3 regions of the Mesorhizobium sp. 43Arga genome follow, and region 1 is predicted to be linked to each of the others. Evidence: predicted binding sites of a transcription regulator. Region 1 holds the regulator's gene; each other region holds the start of a gene.
What was found. The regulator PhoB, encoded in region 1, activates phosphate uptake and scavenging genes when phosphate is short. The targets are predictions, from matches to a motif close to TGTCATNNANCTGTCAT.
Positions count from the first base shown of each region.

Region 1 (7,497 bases):
CTGGGGCCTGTTCGTGCTGGCGCCCTTCCTGCAGACGACGGTGCAGCCCCTCATCATCAGCATGTTCCACGGCGTTCCGGGCCTCAACGGCCTGTTCGCCGGCCCTCCCTACGGCATCGGCCTGCTGACCTCGGCGATGATCCTGGCGATCATGATCCTGCCCTTCATCACCTCGATCACCAAGGACGTCTTCGATACGGTGCCGTCGGTGCTGAAGGAATCGGCCTACGGCATCGGCTGCACGACCTGGGAGGTCACGCGCCGCGTCGTCATTCCCTACACCCGCATCGGCATCATGGGCGGCGTCATGCTCGCTCTCGGTCGCGCGCTCGGTGAAACGATGGCGGTCACCTTCGTCATCGGCAACGCGCACCGCATCTCGACGTCGCTGTTTGCGCCGGCAACGACCATCTCGGCGACCATCGCCAACGAATTCACCGAAGCCGTTGGCGATCTCTACACGTCCTCGCTGGTCGCGCTCGGCCTGATCCTGTTCGTTATCACCTTCCTGATCCTTGCCATCGCCCGCTACATGCTGATGCGCATCGATGCCCGCACGGGAGCCTGACCGATGTCGACAGCCGCATCGCTTCACCAGAGCCGCAAGCGTAGGAACGGCGTGATGATGACGCTGTGCGTCATCGCCGCCGGCATCGGCCTTGCCTGGCTGGCGCTGATCCTTGGCGCCCTGCTCTACAAGGGCCTGTCGGGCGTCTCGCTCTCGGTCTTCACCGAAATGACGCCGCCACCCGGCGACGCCGGCGGCCTGCTCAACGCCATCTACGGCAGCATTGTGATGACCATCATCGGCATCATCGTCGGCACGCCGATCGGCGTGCTGGCCGGCACCTACATGGCCGAATATGGCCGCTTCTCGAAGCTCACCACCGTAGTACGTTTCATCAACGACATCTTGCTGTCGGCGCCGTCGATCATCATCGGCCTGTTCGTCTATGAGCTGATGGTGCGGCCGATGGGGCATTTCTCAGCGATCGCCGGTGCCGTGGCACTTGCCATCCTGGTCATCCCCGTCGTCGTGCGCACCACCGAGGACATGCTCAATCTGGTGCCGAATGCCTTGCGCGAAGCCGGCACCGCAATCGGCGCGCCGCGCTGGGTGGTCATCCGCTCGGTGGCCTATCGCGCCGCGCTTTCGGGTATCGTGACCGGCATATTGCTGGCCATCGCCCGTATTTCCGGCGAAACGGCACCGCTTCTTTTCACGGCGCTGAACAACCAGTTCTGGTCGAGCAATCTCAACGCGCCGATGGCCAGCCTGCCTGTCACCATCTTCCAGTTCGCTCTCAGTCCCTATGAGGAATGGCAGCAGCTGGCCTGGACCGGCGCACTCATCATCACATTGACGGTTCTCGCGCTCAGCATCTTTGCGCGCAGCCTGACCGGACGCAGAGAGGACAAATGAGCCAGATGTTGTCTCCAGACATGACGATCGCCGCCGAGGCGGTGACCAAGGCCAAGATCGAGGTCAAGAACCTCAACTTCTACTACGGCCAGTCGAAGGCGCTGAAGGATATCACGCTGTCGCTGCCCGAGCGCAGCGTCACCGCCTTCATCGGCCCGTCGGGTTGCGGAAAGTCGACGCTGCTGCGCGTCTTCAACCGCATCTACGAGCTCTATCCCAAACAGACCGCCGAGGGCCAGGTGCTGCTCGACGGCCAGAACGTTCTCGACCGTTCGCAGGACCTCAACCTGCTGCGCACCAAGATCGGCATGGTGTTCCAGAAGCCGACGCCATTCCCGATGTCGATCTACGAAAACATCGCTTTCGGCGTCAGGCTCTACGAGAAGATCAGCAAGGCCGAGATGGACGGCCGTGTCGAGCAGGCGCTGAAGCGCGCAGCACTGTGGACCGAGGTCAAGGACAAGCTCAATGCCAGCGGCCTCAGCCTGTCGGGCGGCCAGCAGCAGCGGCTGTGCATCGCCCGCACCGTGGCGGTGAAGCCGGAGGTCATCCTGCTCGACGAGCCGGCCTCGGCGCTCGATCCGCTGTCGACCGCCAAGATCGAGGAACTGATCGACGAGCTGCAGGCCGACTACACGATCGTCATCGTCACCCACAACATGCAGCAGGCGGCGCGCGTCTCGAAGCAGACGGCCTTCATGTATCTGGGCGAACTGGTCGAATTCGACCGCACCGAAAAGATTTTCACGTCGCCTCGCGAGAAGCGCACGCAAGACTACATCACTGGCCGCTTCGGCTGATCGCACGCATACGAGGACCAGGATCATGGCCGAACACACAGTCGCAGCCTTCGACGAGGATCTCGGACAGATCAGCAGGCTGATCAGCGACATGGGCGACCTTGCCGGTTCGATGGTCGGCGGCGCCACCAAGGCGCTTCTGAACTCCGACAATGCTCTCGCTCAGCGCGTCGTCTCCGACGATGCCATCATGGATGCGCGCCAGCGCGAACTCGACGACCGCGCCATCACGCTGATCGCCAAGCGCCAGCCGATGGCCGACGACCTGCGCCATGTCGTAGGCTCGATCCGCATGGCCGGCGACCTTGAACGCATTGGCGACCTTGCCAAGAACATCGCCAAGCGGGTCGGCACTGTCGGCCTCAGCGCCACGCCGCGCGACCTGTCGCATTCCATCGACGCCATGGCCCAGCTGGTGCTGATCCAGGTGCAGGGGGTGATCGAGGAGTATGCGGCGCGTGATGCCGCGGCCCTGGCGAAGCTGCGTGCCGACGACGAGCGGATCGACGTCAAATACACCTCCGTCTTCCGCGAACTGCTGACCTATATGATGGAAGATCCGCGCAACATCACGGCCTGTACGCATCTGTTGTTCTGCGCCAAGAATCTCGAACGCATCGGCGACCACGTGACCAACATCGCCGAGAATGCGTACTATGTCCTGACCGGCACGCAACTGCCCGCCAACCGTCCAAAACAGGACGAGACGGCGATGTCGGCGCCGGTGGCCTGAGCTCAGGGGTAACCAATCGATGATCGCACCACGCATCATGGTGGTGGAGGACGAGGAGCCGCTGGGTGTGCTCCTCCGCTACAATCTGGAATCGGAGGGTTATCAGGTCGAGGTGGTGACTCGCGGCGACGAAGCCGAAATCCGCCTGCAGGAGAACGTGCCCGATCTCCTGGTGCTCGACTGGATGGTGCCGGCGGTGTCCGGCATCGAGCTCTGCCGGCGCCTACGAATGCGGCCCGAGACCGAGCGGCTGCCGATCATCATGCTGACCGCGCGGGGCGAAGAAAGCGACCGGGTACGTGGGCTCTCCACCGGCGCCGACGACTATCTGGTCAAGCCGTTCTCGACGCCGGAATTCATGGCTCGCGTCAAGGCGCTGCTGCGCCGCGCCAAGCCGGAAGTGCTGTCCAGCGTGCTCAAGGTCGGCGATATCGTGCTCGACCGTGAATCGCACCGGGTCTATCGCAAGAAGAGCGAGATCCGGCTAGGGCCGACCGAATTCCGCCTGCTCGAATTCATGATGCGGCATCCCGGCCGCGTGTTCTCACGCAGCCAGCTGCTCGACAATGTCTGGGGCGAGACGATCTATATCGACGAGCGCACCGTGGACGTGCATGTCGGCCGGCTGCGCAAGGCGGTCAACAATGGCCGCATGCCCGACGTCATCCGCACCATTCGTGGGGCGGGCTACGCGATCCGCGAGGATTGAGCACGACCTGACTCAGGCGACGTTTTTCTTCGCGGCAAGGCCTGCTTTCGTTTGCACGCCCGGCGCGAAAATCTCCTGGTCGACGAAGGTCAGGGCGCGCATGGCGCAGCCTTCGCGGATCAGCGGCAGTTCGTTCGGCTCGGTGTCGAAGGAGATCGACTCCGAATGCTGGCCGCCGGCGGTCTGGGCAATGGCCTCGCGCAACGCCGGCTCGATCAGGTCGAAGGCGGCGGCGCTGACGCCGACCATGGCCACGGGCGCGGGATCGATCAGCGCAAACAGGCTGCCGAGGCCGTAGCCGAGTGCCTCCCCGGCCTTGCGATAGGCTTCGCGCTCAGGCCCGTCGCGTTCGCGTGCCGTCGCGGCGAGCGCCCGCATCTGCGCGTCGCTGACATCGGCAACCGGCTCGGTGTCCTCGCTGAGCTGCCTGGCGTTGCGCCAGATGGCATAGTTGCCGGCATAGGCCTCGACGCAGCCACGCCGCCCGCAGCGGCAGAGCGCGCCGCCGGGCCGATGGATCATATGGCCGAACTCGCCGCCCGAGGAATGGGTGCCGGTGAACAGCTCGCCCTTCAGCACCAGCCCCATGCCGATACCGTGCGAAAGCAGGATGGCGATGAAGTCGTCGCGATAGCGCTCGGGATCGCGCCAGCGCAGCGCCACCGCCATCATATTGCAGTCGTTTTCCATGGTGGCGGGGATGCCGAACTCGGCTTCGAGTATGTCGGCGAAGGCGATGTCGGTCTGCGGGGTGATCGGCGACCAGAGCATTGCCCGGGCCTTGGTGTCGGTGATGCCCTGGATCGCCAGCGCGATACGGGCGACGCTGCGCACATCGATGTCGGGATCCTCGAGACGCCGCCTTACGATGGCCACGCATTCGCCGATCAGCGCCTCGCGCGACATGGTCAACGTGTCCAACCGGCGCTGTTCTTCCGATATCACCTGGCCGGCATAGTCGATGACGGCGACCGACAGGAAATTCAGCGACAGCACCACGGTCATCACAGTCGCGGCCTCGGGGTTGAGGCCGAGGCCGACCTGCGGCCTGCCGCGCTTCAGCGCGCCGGCCTCGCTGGGCCTGCCCTCGGCCAGGATGCCTTCGCCGATCAGGTCGGAGGAAATGGCCGATATGGTCGAATGGCTGAGGCCGGTGGTCGCGGCGATCTCGGTGCGCGAGGGCCGGCCGGCCCGGCGCACGGCCGCAATCACCATGGCGCGGTTGCGCCGGCGCAGATCGTCGTGGCGGATTCCGACCGACATGCTTTTTCACATCCTCCCGATCGCCGCGGTTCTTCCGGTCCTCCCTCGAACGCTGCCGGCGACACGATCAAATACTGGCAGAAGCGGCCAGTCCTGTCATTTATTTATTCCGAGGCTCGAAAAAAAATCAGAAGGACATCAAAATCCCTCAGAATCGTTGTTGACAGCGTTCCGGTGTTGGATCAGTGTTTTTTCGAGGCTCGAAAAAATAGAGCCTTTGTGCCGGCCTTCGGGCCAGTTTGGTCGCGCCATACGCGGCGCAGGGAGGAATATCATGAAGAGATTCACAGCCGCCATCCTGGCGGGTGTCGCCATGTCGCTGACGCTTGCGTCGGTCGCGCAGGCGAAGGACAAGGTCATCGGCGTTTCGTGGTCCAACTTCCAGGAAGAGCGCTGGAAGACCGACGAGGCCGCCATGAAGAAGGCCATCGAGGCCGCCGGCGACAAGTACATTTCCGCCGATGCGCAGTCCAATCCCGGCAAGCAGCTTACCGATGTCGAGAGCCTGATCTCGCAGGGCGCCAATTCGTTGATCATCCTGGCGCAGGATGCCTCGGCCATCGGCCCGGCCGTGCAGAAGGCGCTGGACGAAGGCATTCCGGTCGTCGGCTATGACCGCCTGATCGAGAACAAGGACGTCTTCTACCTGACCTTCGACAACAAGGAAGTCGGTCGCTTGCAGGCCAGCGCGGTGTTCAAGGCCAAGCCGGAAGGCAATTATGTCTTCATCAAGGGCTCGGGCGCCGATCCGAACGCCGACTTCCTGTTCGCGGGCTCGATGGAAGTGCTCAAGGCTGCCATCGACAGCGGCAAGATCAAGAATGTCGGCGAGGCCTATACGGACGGCTGGCTGCCCGCCAACGCCCAGAAGAACATGGAGCAGTTCCTGACCGCCAACGACAACAAGGTCGACGCGGTCGTCGCGGCCAATGACGGCACCGCCGGCGGCGTCGTCGCGGCGCTGACGGCGCAGGGTCTTGCCGGCACCGTGCCGGTTTCGGGTCAGGACGGCGACCATGCCGCGCTGAACCGCATCGCGCTCGGCACCCAGACCGTGTCGGTGTGGAAGGACGCGCGCGAACTCGGCAAGAACGCCGCCGAGATCGCCTCGCAGCTGGCCGACGGCAAGAAGATGACCGACATCGCCGGTGTGAAGGACTTCACGACGCCTGGCGGCAACACCGTCAAGTCGCTGTTCCTGACCCCGGTCGCGATCACCAAGGACAATCTCAACGTCGTCATCGACGCCGGTTGGATCAAGAAGGACGAAGTCTGCGCGGGCGTCGCCGCCGGCAGCGTCGCCGCCTGCAAGTAAACGGCGCAATACCGTTCGATATCGACGCCGCGGCCCAAAAGCCGCGGCGTTTCTCAAGGGGCTTCCCGCTTCAAATGACCGCGGAAAGCAAATAGCATCCATGTTCGGTATCCGCGCCAGACGGTAAACCGATGGGAGGATAGCATGACCGACACGACCTCTAATCAACCGGTCGGCAGCACCGCAGCGGACAAGGCGCGTGCATCCGAACTCAGCGCCATCGGACGGTTCCTCAAGGCTACCGAGCTCGATACGCGTATGCTGGGCATGGTCGGTGCGCTGCTGGTCATCTGGGTCGGCATCCACATCCTGTCGGGCGGGCTTTTCCTGACACCGCGCAATCTGTGGAACCTGTCGGTGCAGACCTCGTCGGTCGCGATCATGGCGACCGGCATGGTGCTGGTCATCGTCATGCGCAACATCGACCTCTCGGTCGGATCCGTCGAAGGCGTGATCGGCATGATCATGGGCGTGGCGCAGGCTGAATTCCTCATCCGCGTCGTCGGCTTCCAGCTTGGAAATCCCTGGCTCTGGATCATCGCGCTGGCGGCCGGCGTGGTGCTTGGTCTGCTGATCGGCGCATTTCAGGGCTTCATCATCGCCTATATGGAGGTTCCCGCCTTCATCGTGACGCTGGGCGGCCTGCTGGTCTGGCGCGGCATGGCATGGCTGATCACCAGCGGGCGCACGGTCGCGCCGCTCGACGCAACCTTCCAGCTGATGGGCGGCGGACCACGCGGCTCGATCGGCGCCACTGCCAGCTGGATGGTCGGTGCCGTCGCTTGCGCGGCTGTCGCTTTCGCGCTGCTCAACGGCCGGTCGCAGCGCAAACGGTTCCACTTTCCACTGCGCCCGGTTTGGGCCGAGACCTTGCTTGGCGCGGTTGCCTGCGCCGCTATCCTTGGCGCCGTCTGGATCGCCAATTCCTATCCATGGCCGATCGGCATCGTGCGCCAGTACGCCCAGCAGAACGGCATTACCGTTCCCGAAGGCGGGCTGTACATCGCGCATGGCATTGCCATACCGGTGCTGATGGCGGTGGCGGTGGGTATCATCATGACCTTCATCACCAAGCGCACGCGTTTCGGCCGCTACGTCTTCGCCATTGGCGGCAATCCGGAGGCGGCTGAACTTGCCGGCATCAACACCCGCTGGGTGACCATGAAGGTGTTCATGATCATGGGCGTTCTGGCCGCAATCAGCGCAGCGATCTCGTCGGCCCGGCTCAACGCATCGACCAATGCGTTGGGCACG
Region 1 covers NZ_JBSKBO010000001.1:410,253-417,749, forward strand. The annotation lists gene pstC (phosphate ABC transporter permease subunit PstC) at 1-568, shown strand, start outside; gene pstA (phosphate ABC transporter permease PstA) at 572-1,423, shown strand; gene pstB (phosphate ABC transporter ATP-binding protein PstB) at 1,420-2,223, shown strand; gene phoU (phosphate signaling complex protein PhoU) at 2,249-2,956, shown strand; gene phoB (phosphate regulon transcriptional regulator PhoB) at 2,976-3,665, shown strand; gene ACWGS8_RS02035 (ROK family protein) at 3,678-4,928, opposite strand; gene xylF (D-xylose ABC transporter substrate-binding protein) at 5,203-6,243, shown strand; gene ACWGS8_RS02045 (sugar ABC transporter permease) at 6,388-7,497, shown strand, end outside.

Region 2 (7,497 bases), on a different contig from region 1:
GCCCGGCGTGGCATTTGTGCACTATTGATTGTGTGCATGGCGTTTTCCCAAAACCGCAATACACTTTTGGGCGACATGCACGATTGATCGCGAGCATGTCGTTTCCCGAAAACCTCGGTACCCCCTCGGGTCCGGCCCGAGGGCATGCTTTTGGATGACATGCACCTAAAGCCGGCCGAGCGCTTTCAGCTCATGCAGCACGGCGGCATCGCGTGCTGAGACATCGGGAAATGCAGGATCCTGCCCGACATCGGCCGTGTAGCGCCAGGAACGAGCGCATTTGACCAGGCCGCGATCCTCGGCTTTCTCGACCACCACGGCGACGCCCTTGACATCGTCGAGGGTGAAGGCGCCTTCCGGCGCCTGGCCATGGGCAATGACGAGATCGCTAGTGATCGCCATCTCGGCCATGTCGACGTCCGATATCGCCGCCTCGAGCGCCGCGTCGTTGATGATAACGACCGGCACCGCTTCCAGCGAGGAGCCGATTACCTTCTGGGCACGCGCGATCTCGAGCGCTCCGGTGACGACGCGGCGCACCTGCCGCACCTTGCGCCATTTTTCCGCCAGCGCCTCATTCTTCCAATCCGCCGGGATTTCGGGGAACTGGTCGAGATGCACCGACACGGCATCGGGATGACGGTCGAGCCAGGCCTCTTCCATGGTGAAGGGCAGCATCGGCGCCAGCCATTTCACCAGACAGTCGAAGAGATGGCGCACCACCTGCACCGAGGCCTTGCGCTTCACGCTTGACGGCGCGTCGCAGTAGAGCGCGTCCTTGCGGATGTCGAAATAGAAGGCCGACAGCTCGACCACCATGAAATCGACGAGCGCGCGGGTGATGCGCTTGAACTCGAAGGCGTCGTAGCCTTGGCGCACCACCTCGTCGAGCTCGGCCAGCCGATGCAGCATCAGCCGCTCCAGCTCCGGCATCGCTTCCAGCGGCACGGTCTCGCCATCGTCATGGGCGAGCGTGCCCAGCATCCAGCGAATGGTGTTGCGTAGTTTGCGGTAGGCGTCGATATTGGTCTGCAGCACGTTCTTGCCGAGCCGCTGGTCTTCCCAATAGTCCGTCGTCACCACCCAGAGGCGCAGTATGTCGGCGCCCGACTGCTTGATGACATCCTGTGGCACGACGGTGTTGCCAAGCGACTTCGACATCTTGCGCCCGTCCTCGTCCATGGTGAAGCCATGGGTGACGACGGTATCGTAAGGCGCCCTGCCCCTGGTGCCGCAGCTTTCGAGCAGCGAGGAGTGGAACCAGCCGCGATGCTGGTCTGAGCCTTCGAGATAGACGTCGGCCGGCCATTTCAGGTCAGGGCGATCCTCCAGCGTGAAGGCATGCGTCGAGCCCGAATCGAACCAGACGTCGAGGATGTCCATCACCTGCTTCCATTTGGACGCATCGTGGTTGCCGAGGAAACGTTCCTTGGCGCCGGTCGCGAACCAGGCGTCGGCGCCCTCTTCCTCGAAGGCGTCCATGATGCGCCGGTTGACCGCCTCGTCCTTCAACACGTTGCCATCCTCGTCGGCGAAGACAGCGATCGGCACGCCCCAGGCGCGCTGGCGCGACAGCACCCAGTCGGGGCGCTCCTCGATCATGGCGCGGATGCGGTTCTGGCCGGCAGCCGGCACGAAGCGCGTGTCGTCGATGGCCTTCAGAGCGCGGCTGCGCAGCGTCGTGCCGTCGCCGAGGTCCTTGTCCATGTAGACGAACCATTGCGGCGTATTGCGGAAGATCACCGGCTTCTTCGACCGCCAGGAATGCGGGTAGCTGTGCTTCAGGCGGCCGCGCGCGAAGAGCGCGTTGCGCTTGATCAGTTCGTCGATCACGACCTGGTTGGCGTTGCCCTTCTTGCCATTGTCGTCGATGACACGCGCCGCCCCGCCCTCGCGATCCGGGCCGAAGCCTGGCGCGTCCCTGGTGAAGAAGCCGGCATCGTCGACCGTGAAGGGGATCACCGTGTCGATGCCACGAGTGCGCAGCTGAGGCGCAGCGTCCATCCAGGCGTCAAAATCCTCGCGGCCGTGGCCAGGCGCGGTGTGGACGAAGCCGGTGCCGGCATCGTCGGTCACATGATCGCCCGCAACCATCGGCACGGGGAACTCGTAACCGCCGCCGAGGCCTTTGAATGGGTGCGAAAGCACGAGATTTCCAAGCTGTTCGGCGCTGACGTCGTGAAGGCGCTTCAAGGTGACCTTTGCCTTGACCTGGCTTTCCTCGGCCAGCGCGTCGGCGAAGATCAGCTTCTCACCCGGCTGCGGGCCAAACGCATTCTCGGCAGCCGTCACCTCGTAGAGGCCATAAGCGACGCGCGGCGAATAGCTGACGGCGCGGTTGCCCGGGATGGTCCACGGCGTCGTCGTCCAGATGACGACATGGGCGTCCAGCAGATCCAGCGACCGTCCGCTCAGGTCCGGATTGAGTTCCGCCGGCTGCCCGTCCACGACATTGGCGACGACAAGATTGGCCACCGGAAACTTCGCCCAGATCGTGTCTGACTCATAATCCTGGTACTCGATCTCGGCCTCGGCCAATGCGGTGCGCTCGACAACGCTCCACATCACCGGCTTCGAGCCGCGATAGAGCTGGCCCGACAGGGCGAATTTCAACAATTCGCCGGCGATGCGCGCCTCGGCGTGGAAAGCCATCGTCGTATAGGGATTCTTGAAGTCGCCGATGACGCCAAGCCGCTGGAACTCGCCACCCTGCACGGAGATCCAGTGCGCGGCGAACTCACGGCATTCCTTGCGGAACTCATTGACCGGCACCTCGTCCTTGTTCTTGCCCTTGGCGCGGTACTGCTCCTCGATCTTCCACTCGATCGGCAGGCCATGGCAGTCCCAGCCAGGCACGTAGTTCGAATCATAGCCGCGCATCTGGAACGAGCGGGTGATGACGTCCTTGAGGATCTTGTTCAGCGCATGGCCGATATGGATGTTGCCATTGGCGTAGGGAGGGCCGTCATGCAGCACATATTTCGTGCGGCCGGCGGCACTCTCGCGCAGCTTGGCGTAGAGGTCCATGTCCTGCCAGCGGTTGACCAGCACCGGCTCCTTCTCGGGCAAGCCAGCGCGCATCGGGAAATCCGTCTGCGGTAAATAAAGCGTCTTGGAATAGTCGATCGTTTCAACAGTGTCGGTCATTGATCTGCCATCTGCGTAACCCGTCGGCGCAAAGCCGGGGCGTTGAGGTCTTTGATTGACGCATATCGTTTTCCCAAAACCGGACCCACTTTTGGGCGATATGCGTCGATGTTCTGAAAAAAGCGCGAGGGCGCGCGCGAAACTCCCGGCGGTTCCGGCGGCGCTCAGGCCACCCGGAACACCGGGCCAGTAATTCGTATCGCGATCGCGAAAAGGCGCGAAAAGCTCATCATGGCGTGGCTTTTAGCGGAGATGGACGCAGGAATAAAGCGTCTCGTTCGATTCGCCCTACATCTTGAAGTCGAAGCGATAGGTGGTCGACACACCGACCATGAACTGGTTGCGGTCGCCGCGCTCCCTGACCAGGCTGGAATCGGCCGCTGGTCCCTCCAGGCGCGAATATTCGCCAAACAGGCTGGCGGTCATCGGATCGGTCACCTTCCAGGTCACGGCGCCGCCGAGGCCGACGGATTTCAGGCCGCCACCGGGATTGTACTGTCTCAGGCCCGAGGCAACGGCCTCTTGCGCATTGACGCCATAATAGGCGTCGAAATAATTCGCCGAAGCAAAGGACACGCGCGGGCCGCCCGAAATCCTGACGGTTGGCGTCACGTCGTAGAAGGCGTCAGCGGCGATATCGGCGACAAAACCGTTATGGGCGCGGATGCCATGCCGCAATTCGGCACGCGCGCGCATCCAGTCCGTCGGATAGAATTCGAAGAAGCCGCCGACTTCGCCGCCCCAGCGCACCGGATCGAGGCCCTTGAGTTCGTCGTCGCTGCTGCGCGAAAACAGGAACTTGCCGGTCAGGCCGGCGCGGACGCCGCCGTCGTCGACCAAAGCCAGCGAAATATTGTCATTGCGCGAGGTGAAGCGAGCCTGGGGACCGGCCTTGCCCAGGGAGATGATGGGCTGGGCGCTGAGCATGTATTTCTTGCCGCCCTCGAAATTCGGCGCGACCAAGCCCGTGGCGCCAACGGTCAGATACCAGTCGCCGGACAGCCAGCCGAAGGGGCCGTCGCCGGCCTCGGCCGCGGAAGCGCCCAGCAAGGAGGCGGTCAGAAGCAGCGGGATCGCCCGGACAATACGCATCGATACCCCATACGCGAAACACGCCGGAACAAACACCCGGCATCGCTCAAGCCATGGCGCCAGTTCGGTAAAATTTGACTTAACATTGGTAACAGTTGGGTCGGCCTACCTTGTGTCCGGCCGCGCTGAATCAGGTGCGGCGCGGCGCGGTCGGCAAGTCCAGCAGCCCTCTCACGGTCTTGCTGCCCTTGCCGGCAATGCGCGCCGATCCGTCGTCACCCACCTCCACCGTGGCACCGTTGGCAAAGCTCAGCGACCAGCCGTCGCCCTTGGCGTTACGGCGGCGATCGGTAAGTTCGATGCCGGCAGCTGTGACAAGGGCGACGATCCCGTCAGCGTTCATCGTTTTCCTACGGGCCTTCAATTGAGGTCGAGCCCGGCGGTAAGATCGCCGAGCGGCGGTTCGCCATGCGCGGCGACGGCCCTGTCGCGAACCACGATGCCGTGCAGCACCGGCAGTTCGAAGCGCTCGGTGATGAAGCGCAGGATCGAAGTCGTGTCATAGGGCGTCTGATCGACATAGCCGTGCTTGGCGAAGGGCGAAACGATGATGGCGGGGACGCGTGTGCCCGGCCCCCAGCGGTCGCCCTTGGGCGGAGCGACGTGATCCCAGATGCCGCCATTCTCGTCATAGGTGACGACGACCAGCATATGCGGCCATTGCGGACTTTTCTCCAGATGGGCGACGACGTCGGCGATATGGCGATCTCCGGCCTCGATGTCGGCATAGCCGGAATGCTCGTTGAGGTTGCCCTGGGGTTTGTAGAAGGAGACCTGTGGCAGGGCGCCGGTGTCGATCGCCTGGACGAAGCTAACGCCGCCCAGCCCACCGTCGCGCAAATGTTCGCGCCTGGCTTCGGTGCCCGGCGCGTAATTGGCATAATAGTTGAACGGTTGGTGGTGGTATTGGAAATTCGGAACCGGCGACTTGTTGCCGTGGTCGAGCGTGTACTGCCAGGCGCCCGAATACCATGCCCAGGTGATGTGCTTGAGGCTGAGCATGTCGCCGATGGTCGGCTCCGTCTGGGGCGGCAGCGTGGTGGGCTTGGCCGGATCCGCAAGGAGCGGATCGCCGCCAGGCGCCGGATCGGCGCCGCTCGGTTGGTAAGGCGGCTGCATCGTGTTCACCGCGTGGAAGTCCGGCGTCAGATTGCCATCGGAGACAAATTTCGGAATGCCGTCGCGCGCCGATTTCGGCGAATTGTCGGCGATCTTCAGCGCTGTGCCGCTATCATCCGTCACCGAAATCGACGGTTTGGCCGGGCTCTTGTCGGCATCGGCGTAGTAAGGCGCGCAAGCGCAGATCAGCCATTGGTGGTTGAAAAACGAGCCGCCGAACCCACCCATGAAGAAATGATCGGCCAGCACGTATTTCTGCGCGACCGCCCACATGTCGGTCTTGGAAGCGTTCCAGTTGCTCATCGGCATGGCGCCTGAATCGGCCCAGGCAACGAACATGTCGTTCTTGCCGCCGTTGATCTGCATCTGGTTCTGGTAATAGCGATGCCAGAGATCGTGCGTTGTGACGTTGAGCGGTACGTTGAAACCCTTCGCATCGTTCACGGTGAACGGCGCGTTTGGAAGATGCTCGGTCATCGCCTGCGTCACCGGCGGTGTGACGCCCTTGGCGGTCAGCCCGTCCCACACCGGCGGTAGTTCGGACAGCACCGAGCCGTCACGGTCGCGCTGCTGTAGGCTTTCCTGGCTGGCTTTGTCGATGCCTTCGGCGCCGGGAAAATGGCCATAGAGATTATCGAAGGCGCGGTTCTCGGCGAAGATGACGACCACCGTTTCTATCTTGGTGATGCCATCCGGCGGATCGCCGGGCTGCGCTGCGAATGCGGAAGCCGCAGCGAACAGGGCGAGAGTTGAGGAAAACAGGGCGAGCCCATGGGATCGCTTCATTGTCATACCTCCCTGATGCAAAGCAGGATGACACCAGCTTCGGCGCGCCTTTGCAATAGCCACCGCGCTGGACGGGTAGTGCCATTGGGATTACCTTCCTTCAACCGCAGGACGAGCGGCCGGATGTGGAGGGAGGTGGATCATGACTTTGCACGGCGATATACTGAAGAACGCGATCGGCCAGACGCGGGAAAAGTGGGGGTGGTTTGTTGGTCTGGGCGTGGTGCTGCTGATCCTCGGCGGCATTGCTTTCGGCAATCTTTTCATCGCCACAGTGGCTTCCGTCTATGTCGTCGGCTGGCTGATGCTGGTGGCCGGCATCATCGAGATCATGCATGCTTTCGGGGTCAAGACCTGGGGCCGCTTCTTCTACTGGCTGCTCAGCGGGCTGCTTTATGCGGTCGCCGGATTTTTCGCCTTCGACAATCCGCTGCTGGCCTCGGCGGCGCTGACCTTCCTGCTGGCCGTTGCGCTGGTCGCTTCCGGCGCGCTGCGGGCCTGGGTCGGTTTCAGTCACCGTCCGGAACAGGGCTGGGGCTGGATCGTCGTGGCCGGCCTTATCAGCGTGCTTGCCGGCCTGATCATCGCCATGGGTTGGCCGGTCAACAGCCTGTGGGTGCTCGGACTGTTCCTGGCGATCGACCTGATCTTCCAGGGCTGGACCTTCATCGCGGTCGGCCTGGCGTTGAAAAGGTAAGTCAGAAGGCAATGGCCGCGTCGAGCTTCGAAAGCGGCTTGACGCCGGCAAGCAGCGCGCGGGCTTCGGCTTCATCGCGCTTCATCTGCACCACCAATGCATCGAGGCCGTCGAATTTGATCTCGCTGCGCAGGAAACCGAAGAACGAGACCTCGCAGGTCTCGCCGTAGAGATCGCCGGAAAAATCGAAGACAAAGGTTTCCAGAAGCGGTGCGCCATTGTCGTCGACGGTCGGGCGGCGGCCGAATGAGGCGACGCCGTCATGCAACGTGCCGTCGGCGCGCCGGAAGCGGACGGCATAGATCCCCTCCTTGAGAGTGGCTTCGGCGGGAAGCCTCATATTCGCCGTGGGAAAGCCGAGCGCTCGCCCGAGCTGCTGGCCGCCGACGACTTCGCTTTCCACCGTGAAGCGATAGCCGAGCAGACCGGCCGCCTCGGCCACCTCGCCATCGCAAAGCAACGCCCGGATCCGACTCGACGAAACCACCTCGGCGCCCTCGTCGCGAAAAGCGTCGACGAGCGTGACGCCAAAGCCATGGCGTTCGCCGGCCGCCATCAGATAGGCCGGTCCGCCCTGGCGGTCCTTGCCGAAATGGAAGTCAAAACCGGTGACGGCGTGGGTGATGCCGAGCGTCCTCTCCAACACGTCGGTGACG
Region 2 covers NZ_JBSKBO010000010.1:31,614-39,110, reverse strand. The annotation lists gene ileS (isoleucine--tRNA ligase) at 166-3,147, opposite strand; gene ACWGS8_RS27935 (MipA/OmpV family protein) at 3,436-4,239, opposite strand; gene ACWGS8_RS27930 (hypothetical protein) at 4,370-4,582, opposite strand; gene ACWGS8_RS27925 (acid phosphatase) at 4,600-6,144, opposite strand; gene ACWGS8_RS27920 (HdeD family acid-resistance protein) at 6,287-6,841, shown strand; gene ACWGS8_RS27915 (bifunctional riboflavin kinase/FAD synthetase) at 6,843-7,497, opposite strand, start outside.
Region 2: ACWGS8_RS27925 (acid phosphatase) is a predicted target of PhoB. The motif match lies at 6,145-6,161, and genes of this name have one in related genera.

Region 3 (7,497 bases), on a different contig from region 1:
AGCGCCGGCCGCGCCCGGACCGCCACGAGCTTGCCGCCGCTGTGGCGGCGCTCAAGGGCGCGAAGAAGCCGCTGGTGATCGCCGGCGGCGGCGTTCTCTATTCGCAGGCCTCCGCCGCGCTGGCCAAATTCGTCGAAAGCGCCGGCATTCCGGTCTGCGAGACGCAAGGCGGCAAATCCTCGCTGCCGGACGATCATGCGCTCAACATGGCGGCGGTCGGCGTCACCGGGACCTCGGCGGCCAATCGGCTGGCGGAAGAAGCCGATGTCGTGCTCGCCATCGGCACGCGGCTACAGGATTTCACCACCGGCTCGTGGGCGCTGTTCAAGAATTCCGGCAAGACCATCATCGGGCTCAACGTCCAGCCCTTCGATGCCGGCAAGCACCGGGCGCTGCCGCTGGTCGCCGACGCGGCTGAGGGGCTCACAGAACTTGGCGCGGCGCTGAAGGGCTGGAAGGCGCCTGCCGCCTGGACCGACGATGCGGCCACCGGCAAGAAGGCCTGGCAGGCCGACGCGGCCAAGGTGACGGCCTCGACCAATGCAGCCTTCCCGTCCGACGCGCAGGTGATCGGCGCCGTGCAACGCGCCATGGGCTCCGGCGTGACGCTGTTGCATGCAGCAGGCGGTCTGCCCGGCGAATTGCACAAGCTTTGGCAGGCCGGAGCGCCCGGCTCCTACCACGCCGAATACGGCTTCTCGACCATGGGCTACGAGATTGCCGGGGGGCTCGGCACCAAGATGGCAAAACCGGACGAGGAGATTGTCGTCATGATCGGCGACGGCTCCTATCTGATGCTGAATTCCGAGATCGCCACCTCGGTGATGCTTGGCCTCAAGCTGACCATCGTGCTGCTCGACAACCGTGGCTATGGCTGCATCAACCGGCTGCAGATGGCAACCGGCGGCGCCAACTTCAACAATCTCCTGAAGGATTCGCGCCACGAAATCCTGCCCGACATCGACTTCGCCGGGCATGCGGCGAGCATGGGCGCGATTGCCGAGAAGGTGCCGTCGATCGCCGGGCTGGAAAACGCGCTGCAGAAGGCAAAAAAGAACGACCGCACCACCGTGCTGGTCATCGATACCGACCCGCTGGTATCCACCGATGCCGGTGGCCACTGGTGGGATGTGGCGGTGCCGGAAGTCTCCGCGCGGCCGCAGGTCAACGCGGCGCGCAAGGCCTATGACGAAAAGCGCCAGATGCAGAGCGTCGGCGATTGATGCTAGCTCCCTTCTCCCCGTCACTATACGGGGAGAAGGTGCCGGGAGGCGGATGATGGGCGGCGCCGGCGGCCCAAGAATGAACTGTTCTAATCTGGAGTGACGACTTGAAAGCCAAACTGGGCATGTCCCCCATTGCGTGGTGGAACGACGATCTTGCGGAACTGAGCGATGACGTGTCGCTGGAGGAATGTCTGCGCCAGTCGCGTTCGGCCGGTTTCACCGGCATGGAGATGGGGCGGCGTTTCCCCAACGATCCCGCTGTCATGCTGCCGATCCTCAAGGCCGCCGACGTGACACTGTGCGGCGGCTGGTTTTCCGGCACGCTGGTCGATGAGGAGATGAGCAAGAACAAGGATCGCATCCAGCCGATGATCGAGCTGTTCAAGGCGGTCAACGCGCCTTGCATCGTCTATGGCGAGGTCGGCCGCTCGATCCAGGGCGACCGCTCGAAACCGCTGGCCACCAAGCCGAAACTCACCGGGGATGAGATGAAGGCCTATGCAAGGCGCCTGACCGAATTCGGCGAATGGTGCGCCGAACAAGGCATGCCGCTGTCCTACCACCATCACATGGCGGCGGTGGTCGAGACCGAACCGGAGCTCGATGCCTTCATGCGCCATTCCGGCGAAGGCATTCCGCTGCTGCTCGATGCCGGACATCTGGCCTTTGCCGGCGGCGATGTGCTGCGCGCCATCGATAACCACCACAAGCGCATCAGCCATGTGCATGTGAAGGATGTGCGCATGGATGTGATCGACAAGCTCGACCGCACGAAACAGTCTTTCCTCGACGCCGTGGCGCTCGGCGCCTTCACCGTGCCCGGCGACGGCTCGCTCGACTTCGGCGCCATCGTGCAGCGCTTCGCCGATCATGGCTATGAAGGCTGGTTCGTGGTCGAGGCCGAGCAGGACCCGAAGAAGAACCCGCCGCTCAAGATGGCCCAGGTCGGCCACAAGGAATTGATGCGAGTGATGACATCAGCCGGCTACACGGTCGAAACCCAGGGTTTTCCGAATGCGTAAGGCTAGGGCTTCCCTATGCCTGACGCGACGGGTTCACGGCGGGGCAGGTTGCTGTAGATTGGCCCGATGAAAGATTCCGAGCACCCCTTCTTCCGCCCGTTGTGGCGGCGTATCGCCGTCGTCGCGATCTGTGTCATCTGGTCGATCATCGAGTTCACCACCGGCACGCCATTCTGGGGCACCATCGCGCTCGGCTTCGCCGGCTATGCCGTCTGGCAGTTTTTTTATCTGTACAAGCCGGTTGATGAGGCGAAGCCGCCGGTCGAACCAAAGGAATAAAGCAGTCCATGGCGCAGACCGGGTCGGCACTGCGCACATGACGGATTGCATGCGTTGGAAACTAGCTGAAACGCCTCTCGCTTCGTCATCCTGGGGCGGAGCAGGCCAATCTCGAAGATTTGCGATAGGAGAGACACAATGTCGAAACTGCTCGTCAAAGCCGACAAGGGCCATGGCCGCGTTGCCCATGTGACGCCGAAAAGCGCCGGCTGGACCTATGTCGGTTTCGACCTGCATCGGCTGCAACCCGGCGAAAGCGCCTCGGGGAAGACGCAAGACCGCGAAGTCTGCCTGGTCTTCGTCACCGGCAAGGGCACGGCGAAAGCCGGTGGCAAGGATCTCGGCCTGCTCGGCGCGCGCATGTCGCCCTTCGAGGGCAAGCCGTGGTCGGTCTATGTGCCCGAGGGATCGGACTGGTCGGTGACAGCTGACACGGATCTGGAGCTCGCGGTCTGCTCGGCGCCCGGCCTCGGCGGCGGCCTGCCGGTTCGTGTGATCCGGCCGGACGATCTCGGGCAAGAGGTGCGCGGCAAGGGCACCAACACGCGCTACGTCACCAACATCCTGCCGGAAGGCAAGCCGGCCGACTCGTTGCTGGTGGTCGAGGTCATCACGCCGGGCGGCCACACATCGAGCTATCCGCCGCACAAGCATGACCAGGACAATCTGCCGGCCGAATCCTATCTCGAGGAGACCTATTACCATCGCCTCAACCCGCCGCAGGGCTTTGCCTTCCAGCGCGTCTACACCGATGCCGACACGAATGGCCATCGCGCGCTGGACGAAGCCATGGCGATCGAGGATGGCGATGTGGTGCTGGTGCCTAGGGGTTATCACCCCTGTGCCGCCTGCCATGGCTACGATCTCTATTATCTCAACGTCATGGCCGGGCCGAAGCGGACGTGGAAATTCCACAATGCGCCCGAGCACGAATGGTTGATGAAGGCCTGACCGTTTTGCGTTTCCGGCTGAACTTGTTGGTCCAGCTCGGAAAAATCGTCGGCTAAGGACCTACTGGGTCGATTTGCCTTCGAAAACCCTTCAAAGCTTCGTCAATCCGTCATGGAAATCACCTATGGCAGCGGGGCTAGTGCATGTCGCCCAAAGGTGTGTAGCGGTTTTGGGGCGACGACATGCACCAAATGAAGACGTAAAGCGCGCGTCGCCGCGCGCTTTAACGAGGATTTTCGATGCGTTATGCCATCTATTTCACCCCGCGGCAGGACGAACCGCTGGCGCGGACCGCCGCCAACTGGCTCGGCCGTGACCCGTTCGGCGCGGCAACGAAACCGGTCGAGGCCGTGGCCGATCTGGCGGCGGCGGAAGTCGCCTTCCACACCGCTTCGGCACGCCGCTATGGCTTCCACGCGACGCTGAAAGCACCCTTCCGCCTGGCTGCCAACGAGACCGAAACGTCGCTGCGCGCCGCAATCGACCATTTTGCCGAAGCGACGCCGGTTGTGACGATCCCGCGTCTCGTCGTCAGCCAGATCGACAGCTTCTTCGCGCTGGTGCCGGAAGGGCCGCTGCCGCCGCTCAACCGTTTCGCCGACGAGGTGGTGCGCGATTTCGACCGCTTCCGCGCGCCGCTGACCGAGGCCGAGATCGAGCGCCGCAGCCCGGATTCGCTGAAGCCGGCCGAGTTCCGCAATCTCTGCCAGTGGGGCTACCCCTATGTCTTTGAGACCTTCCGCTTCCACATGACGCTGTCGGGCCGGGCCGGGCCACAGGAAAGCCCTCGTTTGCGCGCAGCAATCGACAGCCTGTTCGCGGACATACTGCGGCAGCCGGTGCTGGTCGATGCGCTGACGCTGTTTGTCGAACCCGAACCCGGTGCGCCATTCATGGTGCTTTCGCAGCACGCGCTGGGACGCCGCCCGGCAAGGAAAACCGCCTGAACAACCCAGCTCGAAGAATCAAAGGACTGCCTGAAATGACCGCCGAGACCGTTCTTTCCAACGCCCGCATCGTGCTTGCCGGCGAAATCGTCGAGGGGTCGCTGGTGCTGCGTGACGGCTTTATCGCCGGCATCGATGCCGGCAGCAGCCGGGCGGGCGAGGACATGGGCGGCGACTATGTCATTCCCGGGCTGGTCGAACTGCACACCGACCATCTCGAAGGCCATTACGCGCCACGGCCGAAGGTGCGCTGGAACCCGATCGCCGCGGTGCTTGCCCATGACGCACAAGTGGCGACGGCCGGCATCACCACCGTGCTCGACGCCTTGCGCGTCGGCATGGACGAAGACGCCGATCTCACCTTGGCCGATATCCGCAAGCTGGCCGACGCGATCGAGGACAGCGTCGCGCAGGATCGTTTGCGCGCCGATCACTTCCTGCATCTGCGCTGCGAGGTTTCGGCGCCGGACTGCCTGCAGGCCTTCGCCAATTTTGACGAGGACGACCGGGTCAAGCTGGCCTCGCTGATGGACCATGCCCCCGGCCAGCGTCAGTTCGTCAATCTCGAAACCTATGCCTACTACTACCAGCGCAAGCTGAAACTGACCGACCGCGACTTCAAACTGTTCTGCGAGAAGCGAATGGCGGAATCGGCGCGCTACTCGGCGCCGAACCGCGCGGTGATCGCAGCTGCCTGCCATGAGCGCGCCATTGTGCTCGCCAGCCATGACGACGCCACGTCGGGCCATGTCGACGAGGCGATCGAGCAAGGCGTGCGCGTTGCCGAGTTCCCGACCACCGAGGAAGCGGCACGCGCTTCGAAAGCCGCAGGGCTGGGCGTCCTGATGGGCGCGCCCAACGTCATGCGCGGCGCTTCGCATTCGGGCAATGTCTCGGCGCGCACGCTGGCCGGCGACGGCCTGCTCGACATCTTGTCATCGGACTATATTCCCTTCAGCCTGATCCAGTCGGCCTTCTTCCTCGGCGACGTGGTCGAAGGCATTTCGCTGCCGCAGGCGGTCGCCATGGTGTCGAAGAACCCGGCCGAGGCCATTGGCCTGACCGACCGCGGCATCATCGAGCAGGGCCGCCGCGCCGACCTGGTGCGCGTGCGTGTCGATGACCATGTTCCGGTGGTGCGCACCGTCTGGCGGCAAGGGCGCCGGGTCGCATGATGGTGTCGGCCTTGATCGAGCGTGAGTTGTCCGCTGAAACGTTCCCTGTCCGTCATGGCGTCTTTGTCGCCGTCGTGGGGCCGAGCGGCGCCGGCAAGGACACGGTGATCGGCTACGCCCGCTCCCTCTTCGCCGATGAGACTCGGCTGGAGTTCGTCCGCCGCGTCATCACCCGGCCGAGCGATGCGGCGAGCGAGGATCACGACACGCTGGCCGATGCCGCCTTCGTCGAGGCCGAGGCCGACGGCGCCTTCGCCATTTCCTGGGAAGCGCATGGCTTGCGCTATGGCCTGCCAGCCGATGTCGACTGGTCGGTCGCCAATGGCCATGTCGCGGTGGCGAACGTGTCGCGTGCGATCATTCCCACCTTGCGCGAGCGCTATGCCAATCTGGCCATCGTCGAGATCACCGCCTCGCCTGACGTGCTGGCCGAACGGCTGGCGATGCGCAGCCGCGAGTCGCGTGGCGAAGTGCTGGCGCGCCTGGCGCGCAGCGCCAACGTCACGCTGTCCGGGCCCGGTGTGACCAGGATCGACAATAGCGGCCCGCGCGAAGTGGCCGGCGAACGCTTCGCCGAGCTGCTGCGCAAGGCAATGGCCTTCTCCGACATGTCGGGCCTGATTTAAGCGTGCAGCCTGCGGCTGCAGCGTGCGCTGCTTGATTGGCTGCAGCGCCGCCCATTGGCGCCCACTTGCTTTCCTGCCGTCTGCGGAGCGCTATGTGGCGCTGGCCATACACGTGATTCCGGGCCACGCGTCCCGGGACACCCAGTTCGGGGCGAACGAAACAGGACGCAGGAAGTTTTCATGCAGACGCTGACGCCAATCCTCTCGACGGTCACGGCGGCATTTCTCGCCTCCTTCGTCGAGGTCGTCGAGGCCTTCACCATCGTGCTCGCGGTCGGCGTGACGCGCAGCTGGCGCCCGGCGCTGACGGGCGCCGCCTTGGCGCTGGCGTTGCTGGCGGCGCTGGTGCTGGCGTTCGGACCGCTGCTGGCGCTGGTACCGATCACCACGCTGCAATTCGTCGTCGGGGTGCTGCTGATCCTGTTCGGCATGCGCTGGCTGCGAAAGGCCATCCTGCGCAGCGTCGGCGTCATTGCGCTGCATGACGAGGACGCGGCCTTCTCCAAGGAGACCGCCGCCCTCAACCAGCAGGCCGATGACCGCCGCGCCGACTATCTCGCCGGCCTGGCTTCGTTCAAGGCGGTTCTGCTCGAAGGCGTCGAGGTGGTGTTCATCGTCATTGCCGTCGGCGCCGCGCATGGGCAGACGCTCTACGCCAGCCTGGGCGCGCTGGCGGCCTTCGTCCTGGTGATGCTTATCGGCCTGGCGGTGCATCGGCCGCTGGCGCGCGTGCCGGAGAATGCGCTGAAATTCGTGGTCGGGCTGATGCTGACCAGCTTCGGCATCTTCTGGACCGGCGAAGGCATCGGCGCCGACTGGCCGGGAGCGGATCTCGCCCTGCTTGGCATCTTCGCCATCGTCGCGCTGGCGTCCCTTGCCATGGTGCGCTGGCTGCGCGGCAGCTATCCCGTATCGGCTGGAGGGCTCGCCCGATGAGCGTCATCCGTCTTGTCGCCAGGGAATTCCTCGGCATGTTCGTCGATGACGGCAATCTGGCGCTGCTGGCGCTGGTGCTGGTGGCCGCCGTCGCGGCGGCGGTGAAGCTGCTGGCCCTGCCGCCGCTGCTCGGCGGCGCGTTGCTGCTGGTCGGCTGCCTCGCCATCCTGCTGCAAAGCGTCCGCCGCGCGACCCGCGCGACCAAACGCTAGGGCTGGCGCTGGCGCGGTTGCGTTAACTCTTTGTTTCCTCCGGGGGGAAGCGCTGCGCGCTTTCCCCGGGAAAACCGTTTCCGGATCGTTCCGTCCGCCCCGGCAGCCACTTCATCCGTGCGG
Region 3 covers NZ_JBSKBO010000005.1:198,167-205,663, reverse strand. The annotation lists gene iolD (3D-(3,5/4)-trihydroxycyclohexane-1,2-dione acylhydrolase (decyclizing)) at 1-1,223, shown strand, start outside; gene iolE (myo-inosose-2 dehydratase) at 1,331-2,248, shown strand; gene ACWGS8_RS19200 (DUF3329 domain-containing protein) at 2,315-2,527, shown strand; gene iolB (5-deoxy-glucuronate isomerase) at 2,666-3,478, shown strand; gene ACWGS8_RS19190 (DUF1045 domain-containing protein) at 3,718-4,425, shown strand; gene ACWGS8_RS19185 (alpha-D-ribose 1-methylphosphonate 5-triphosphate diphosphatase) at 4,461-5,600, shown strand; gene phnN (phosphonate metabolism protein/1,5-bisphosphokinase (PRPP-forming) PhnN) at 5,597-6,226, shown strand; gene ACWGS8_RS19175 (COG4280 domain-containing protein) at 6,407-7,162, shown strand; gene ACWGS8_RS19170 (hypothetical protein) at 7,159-7,374, shown strand.
Region 3: ACWGS8_RS19190 (DUF1045 domain-containing protein) is a predicted target of PhoB. The motif match lies at 3,575-3,591, and genes of this name have one in related genera.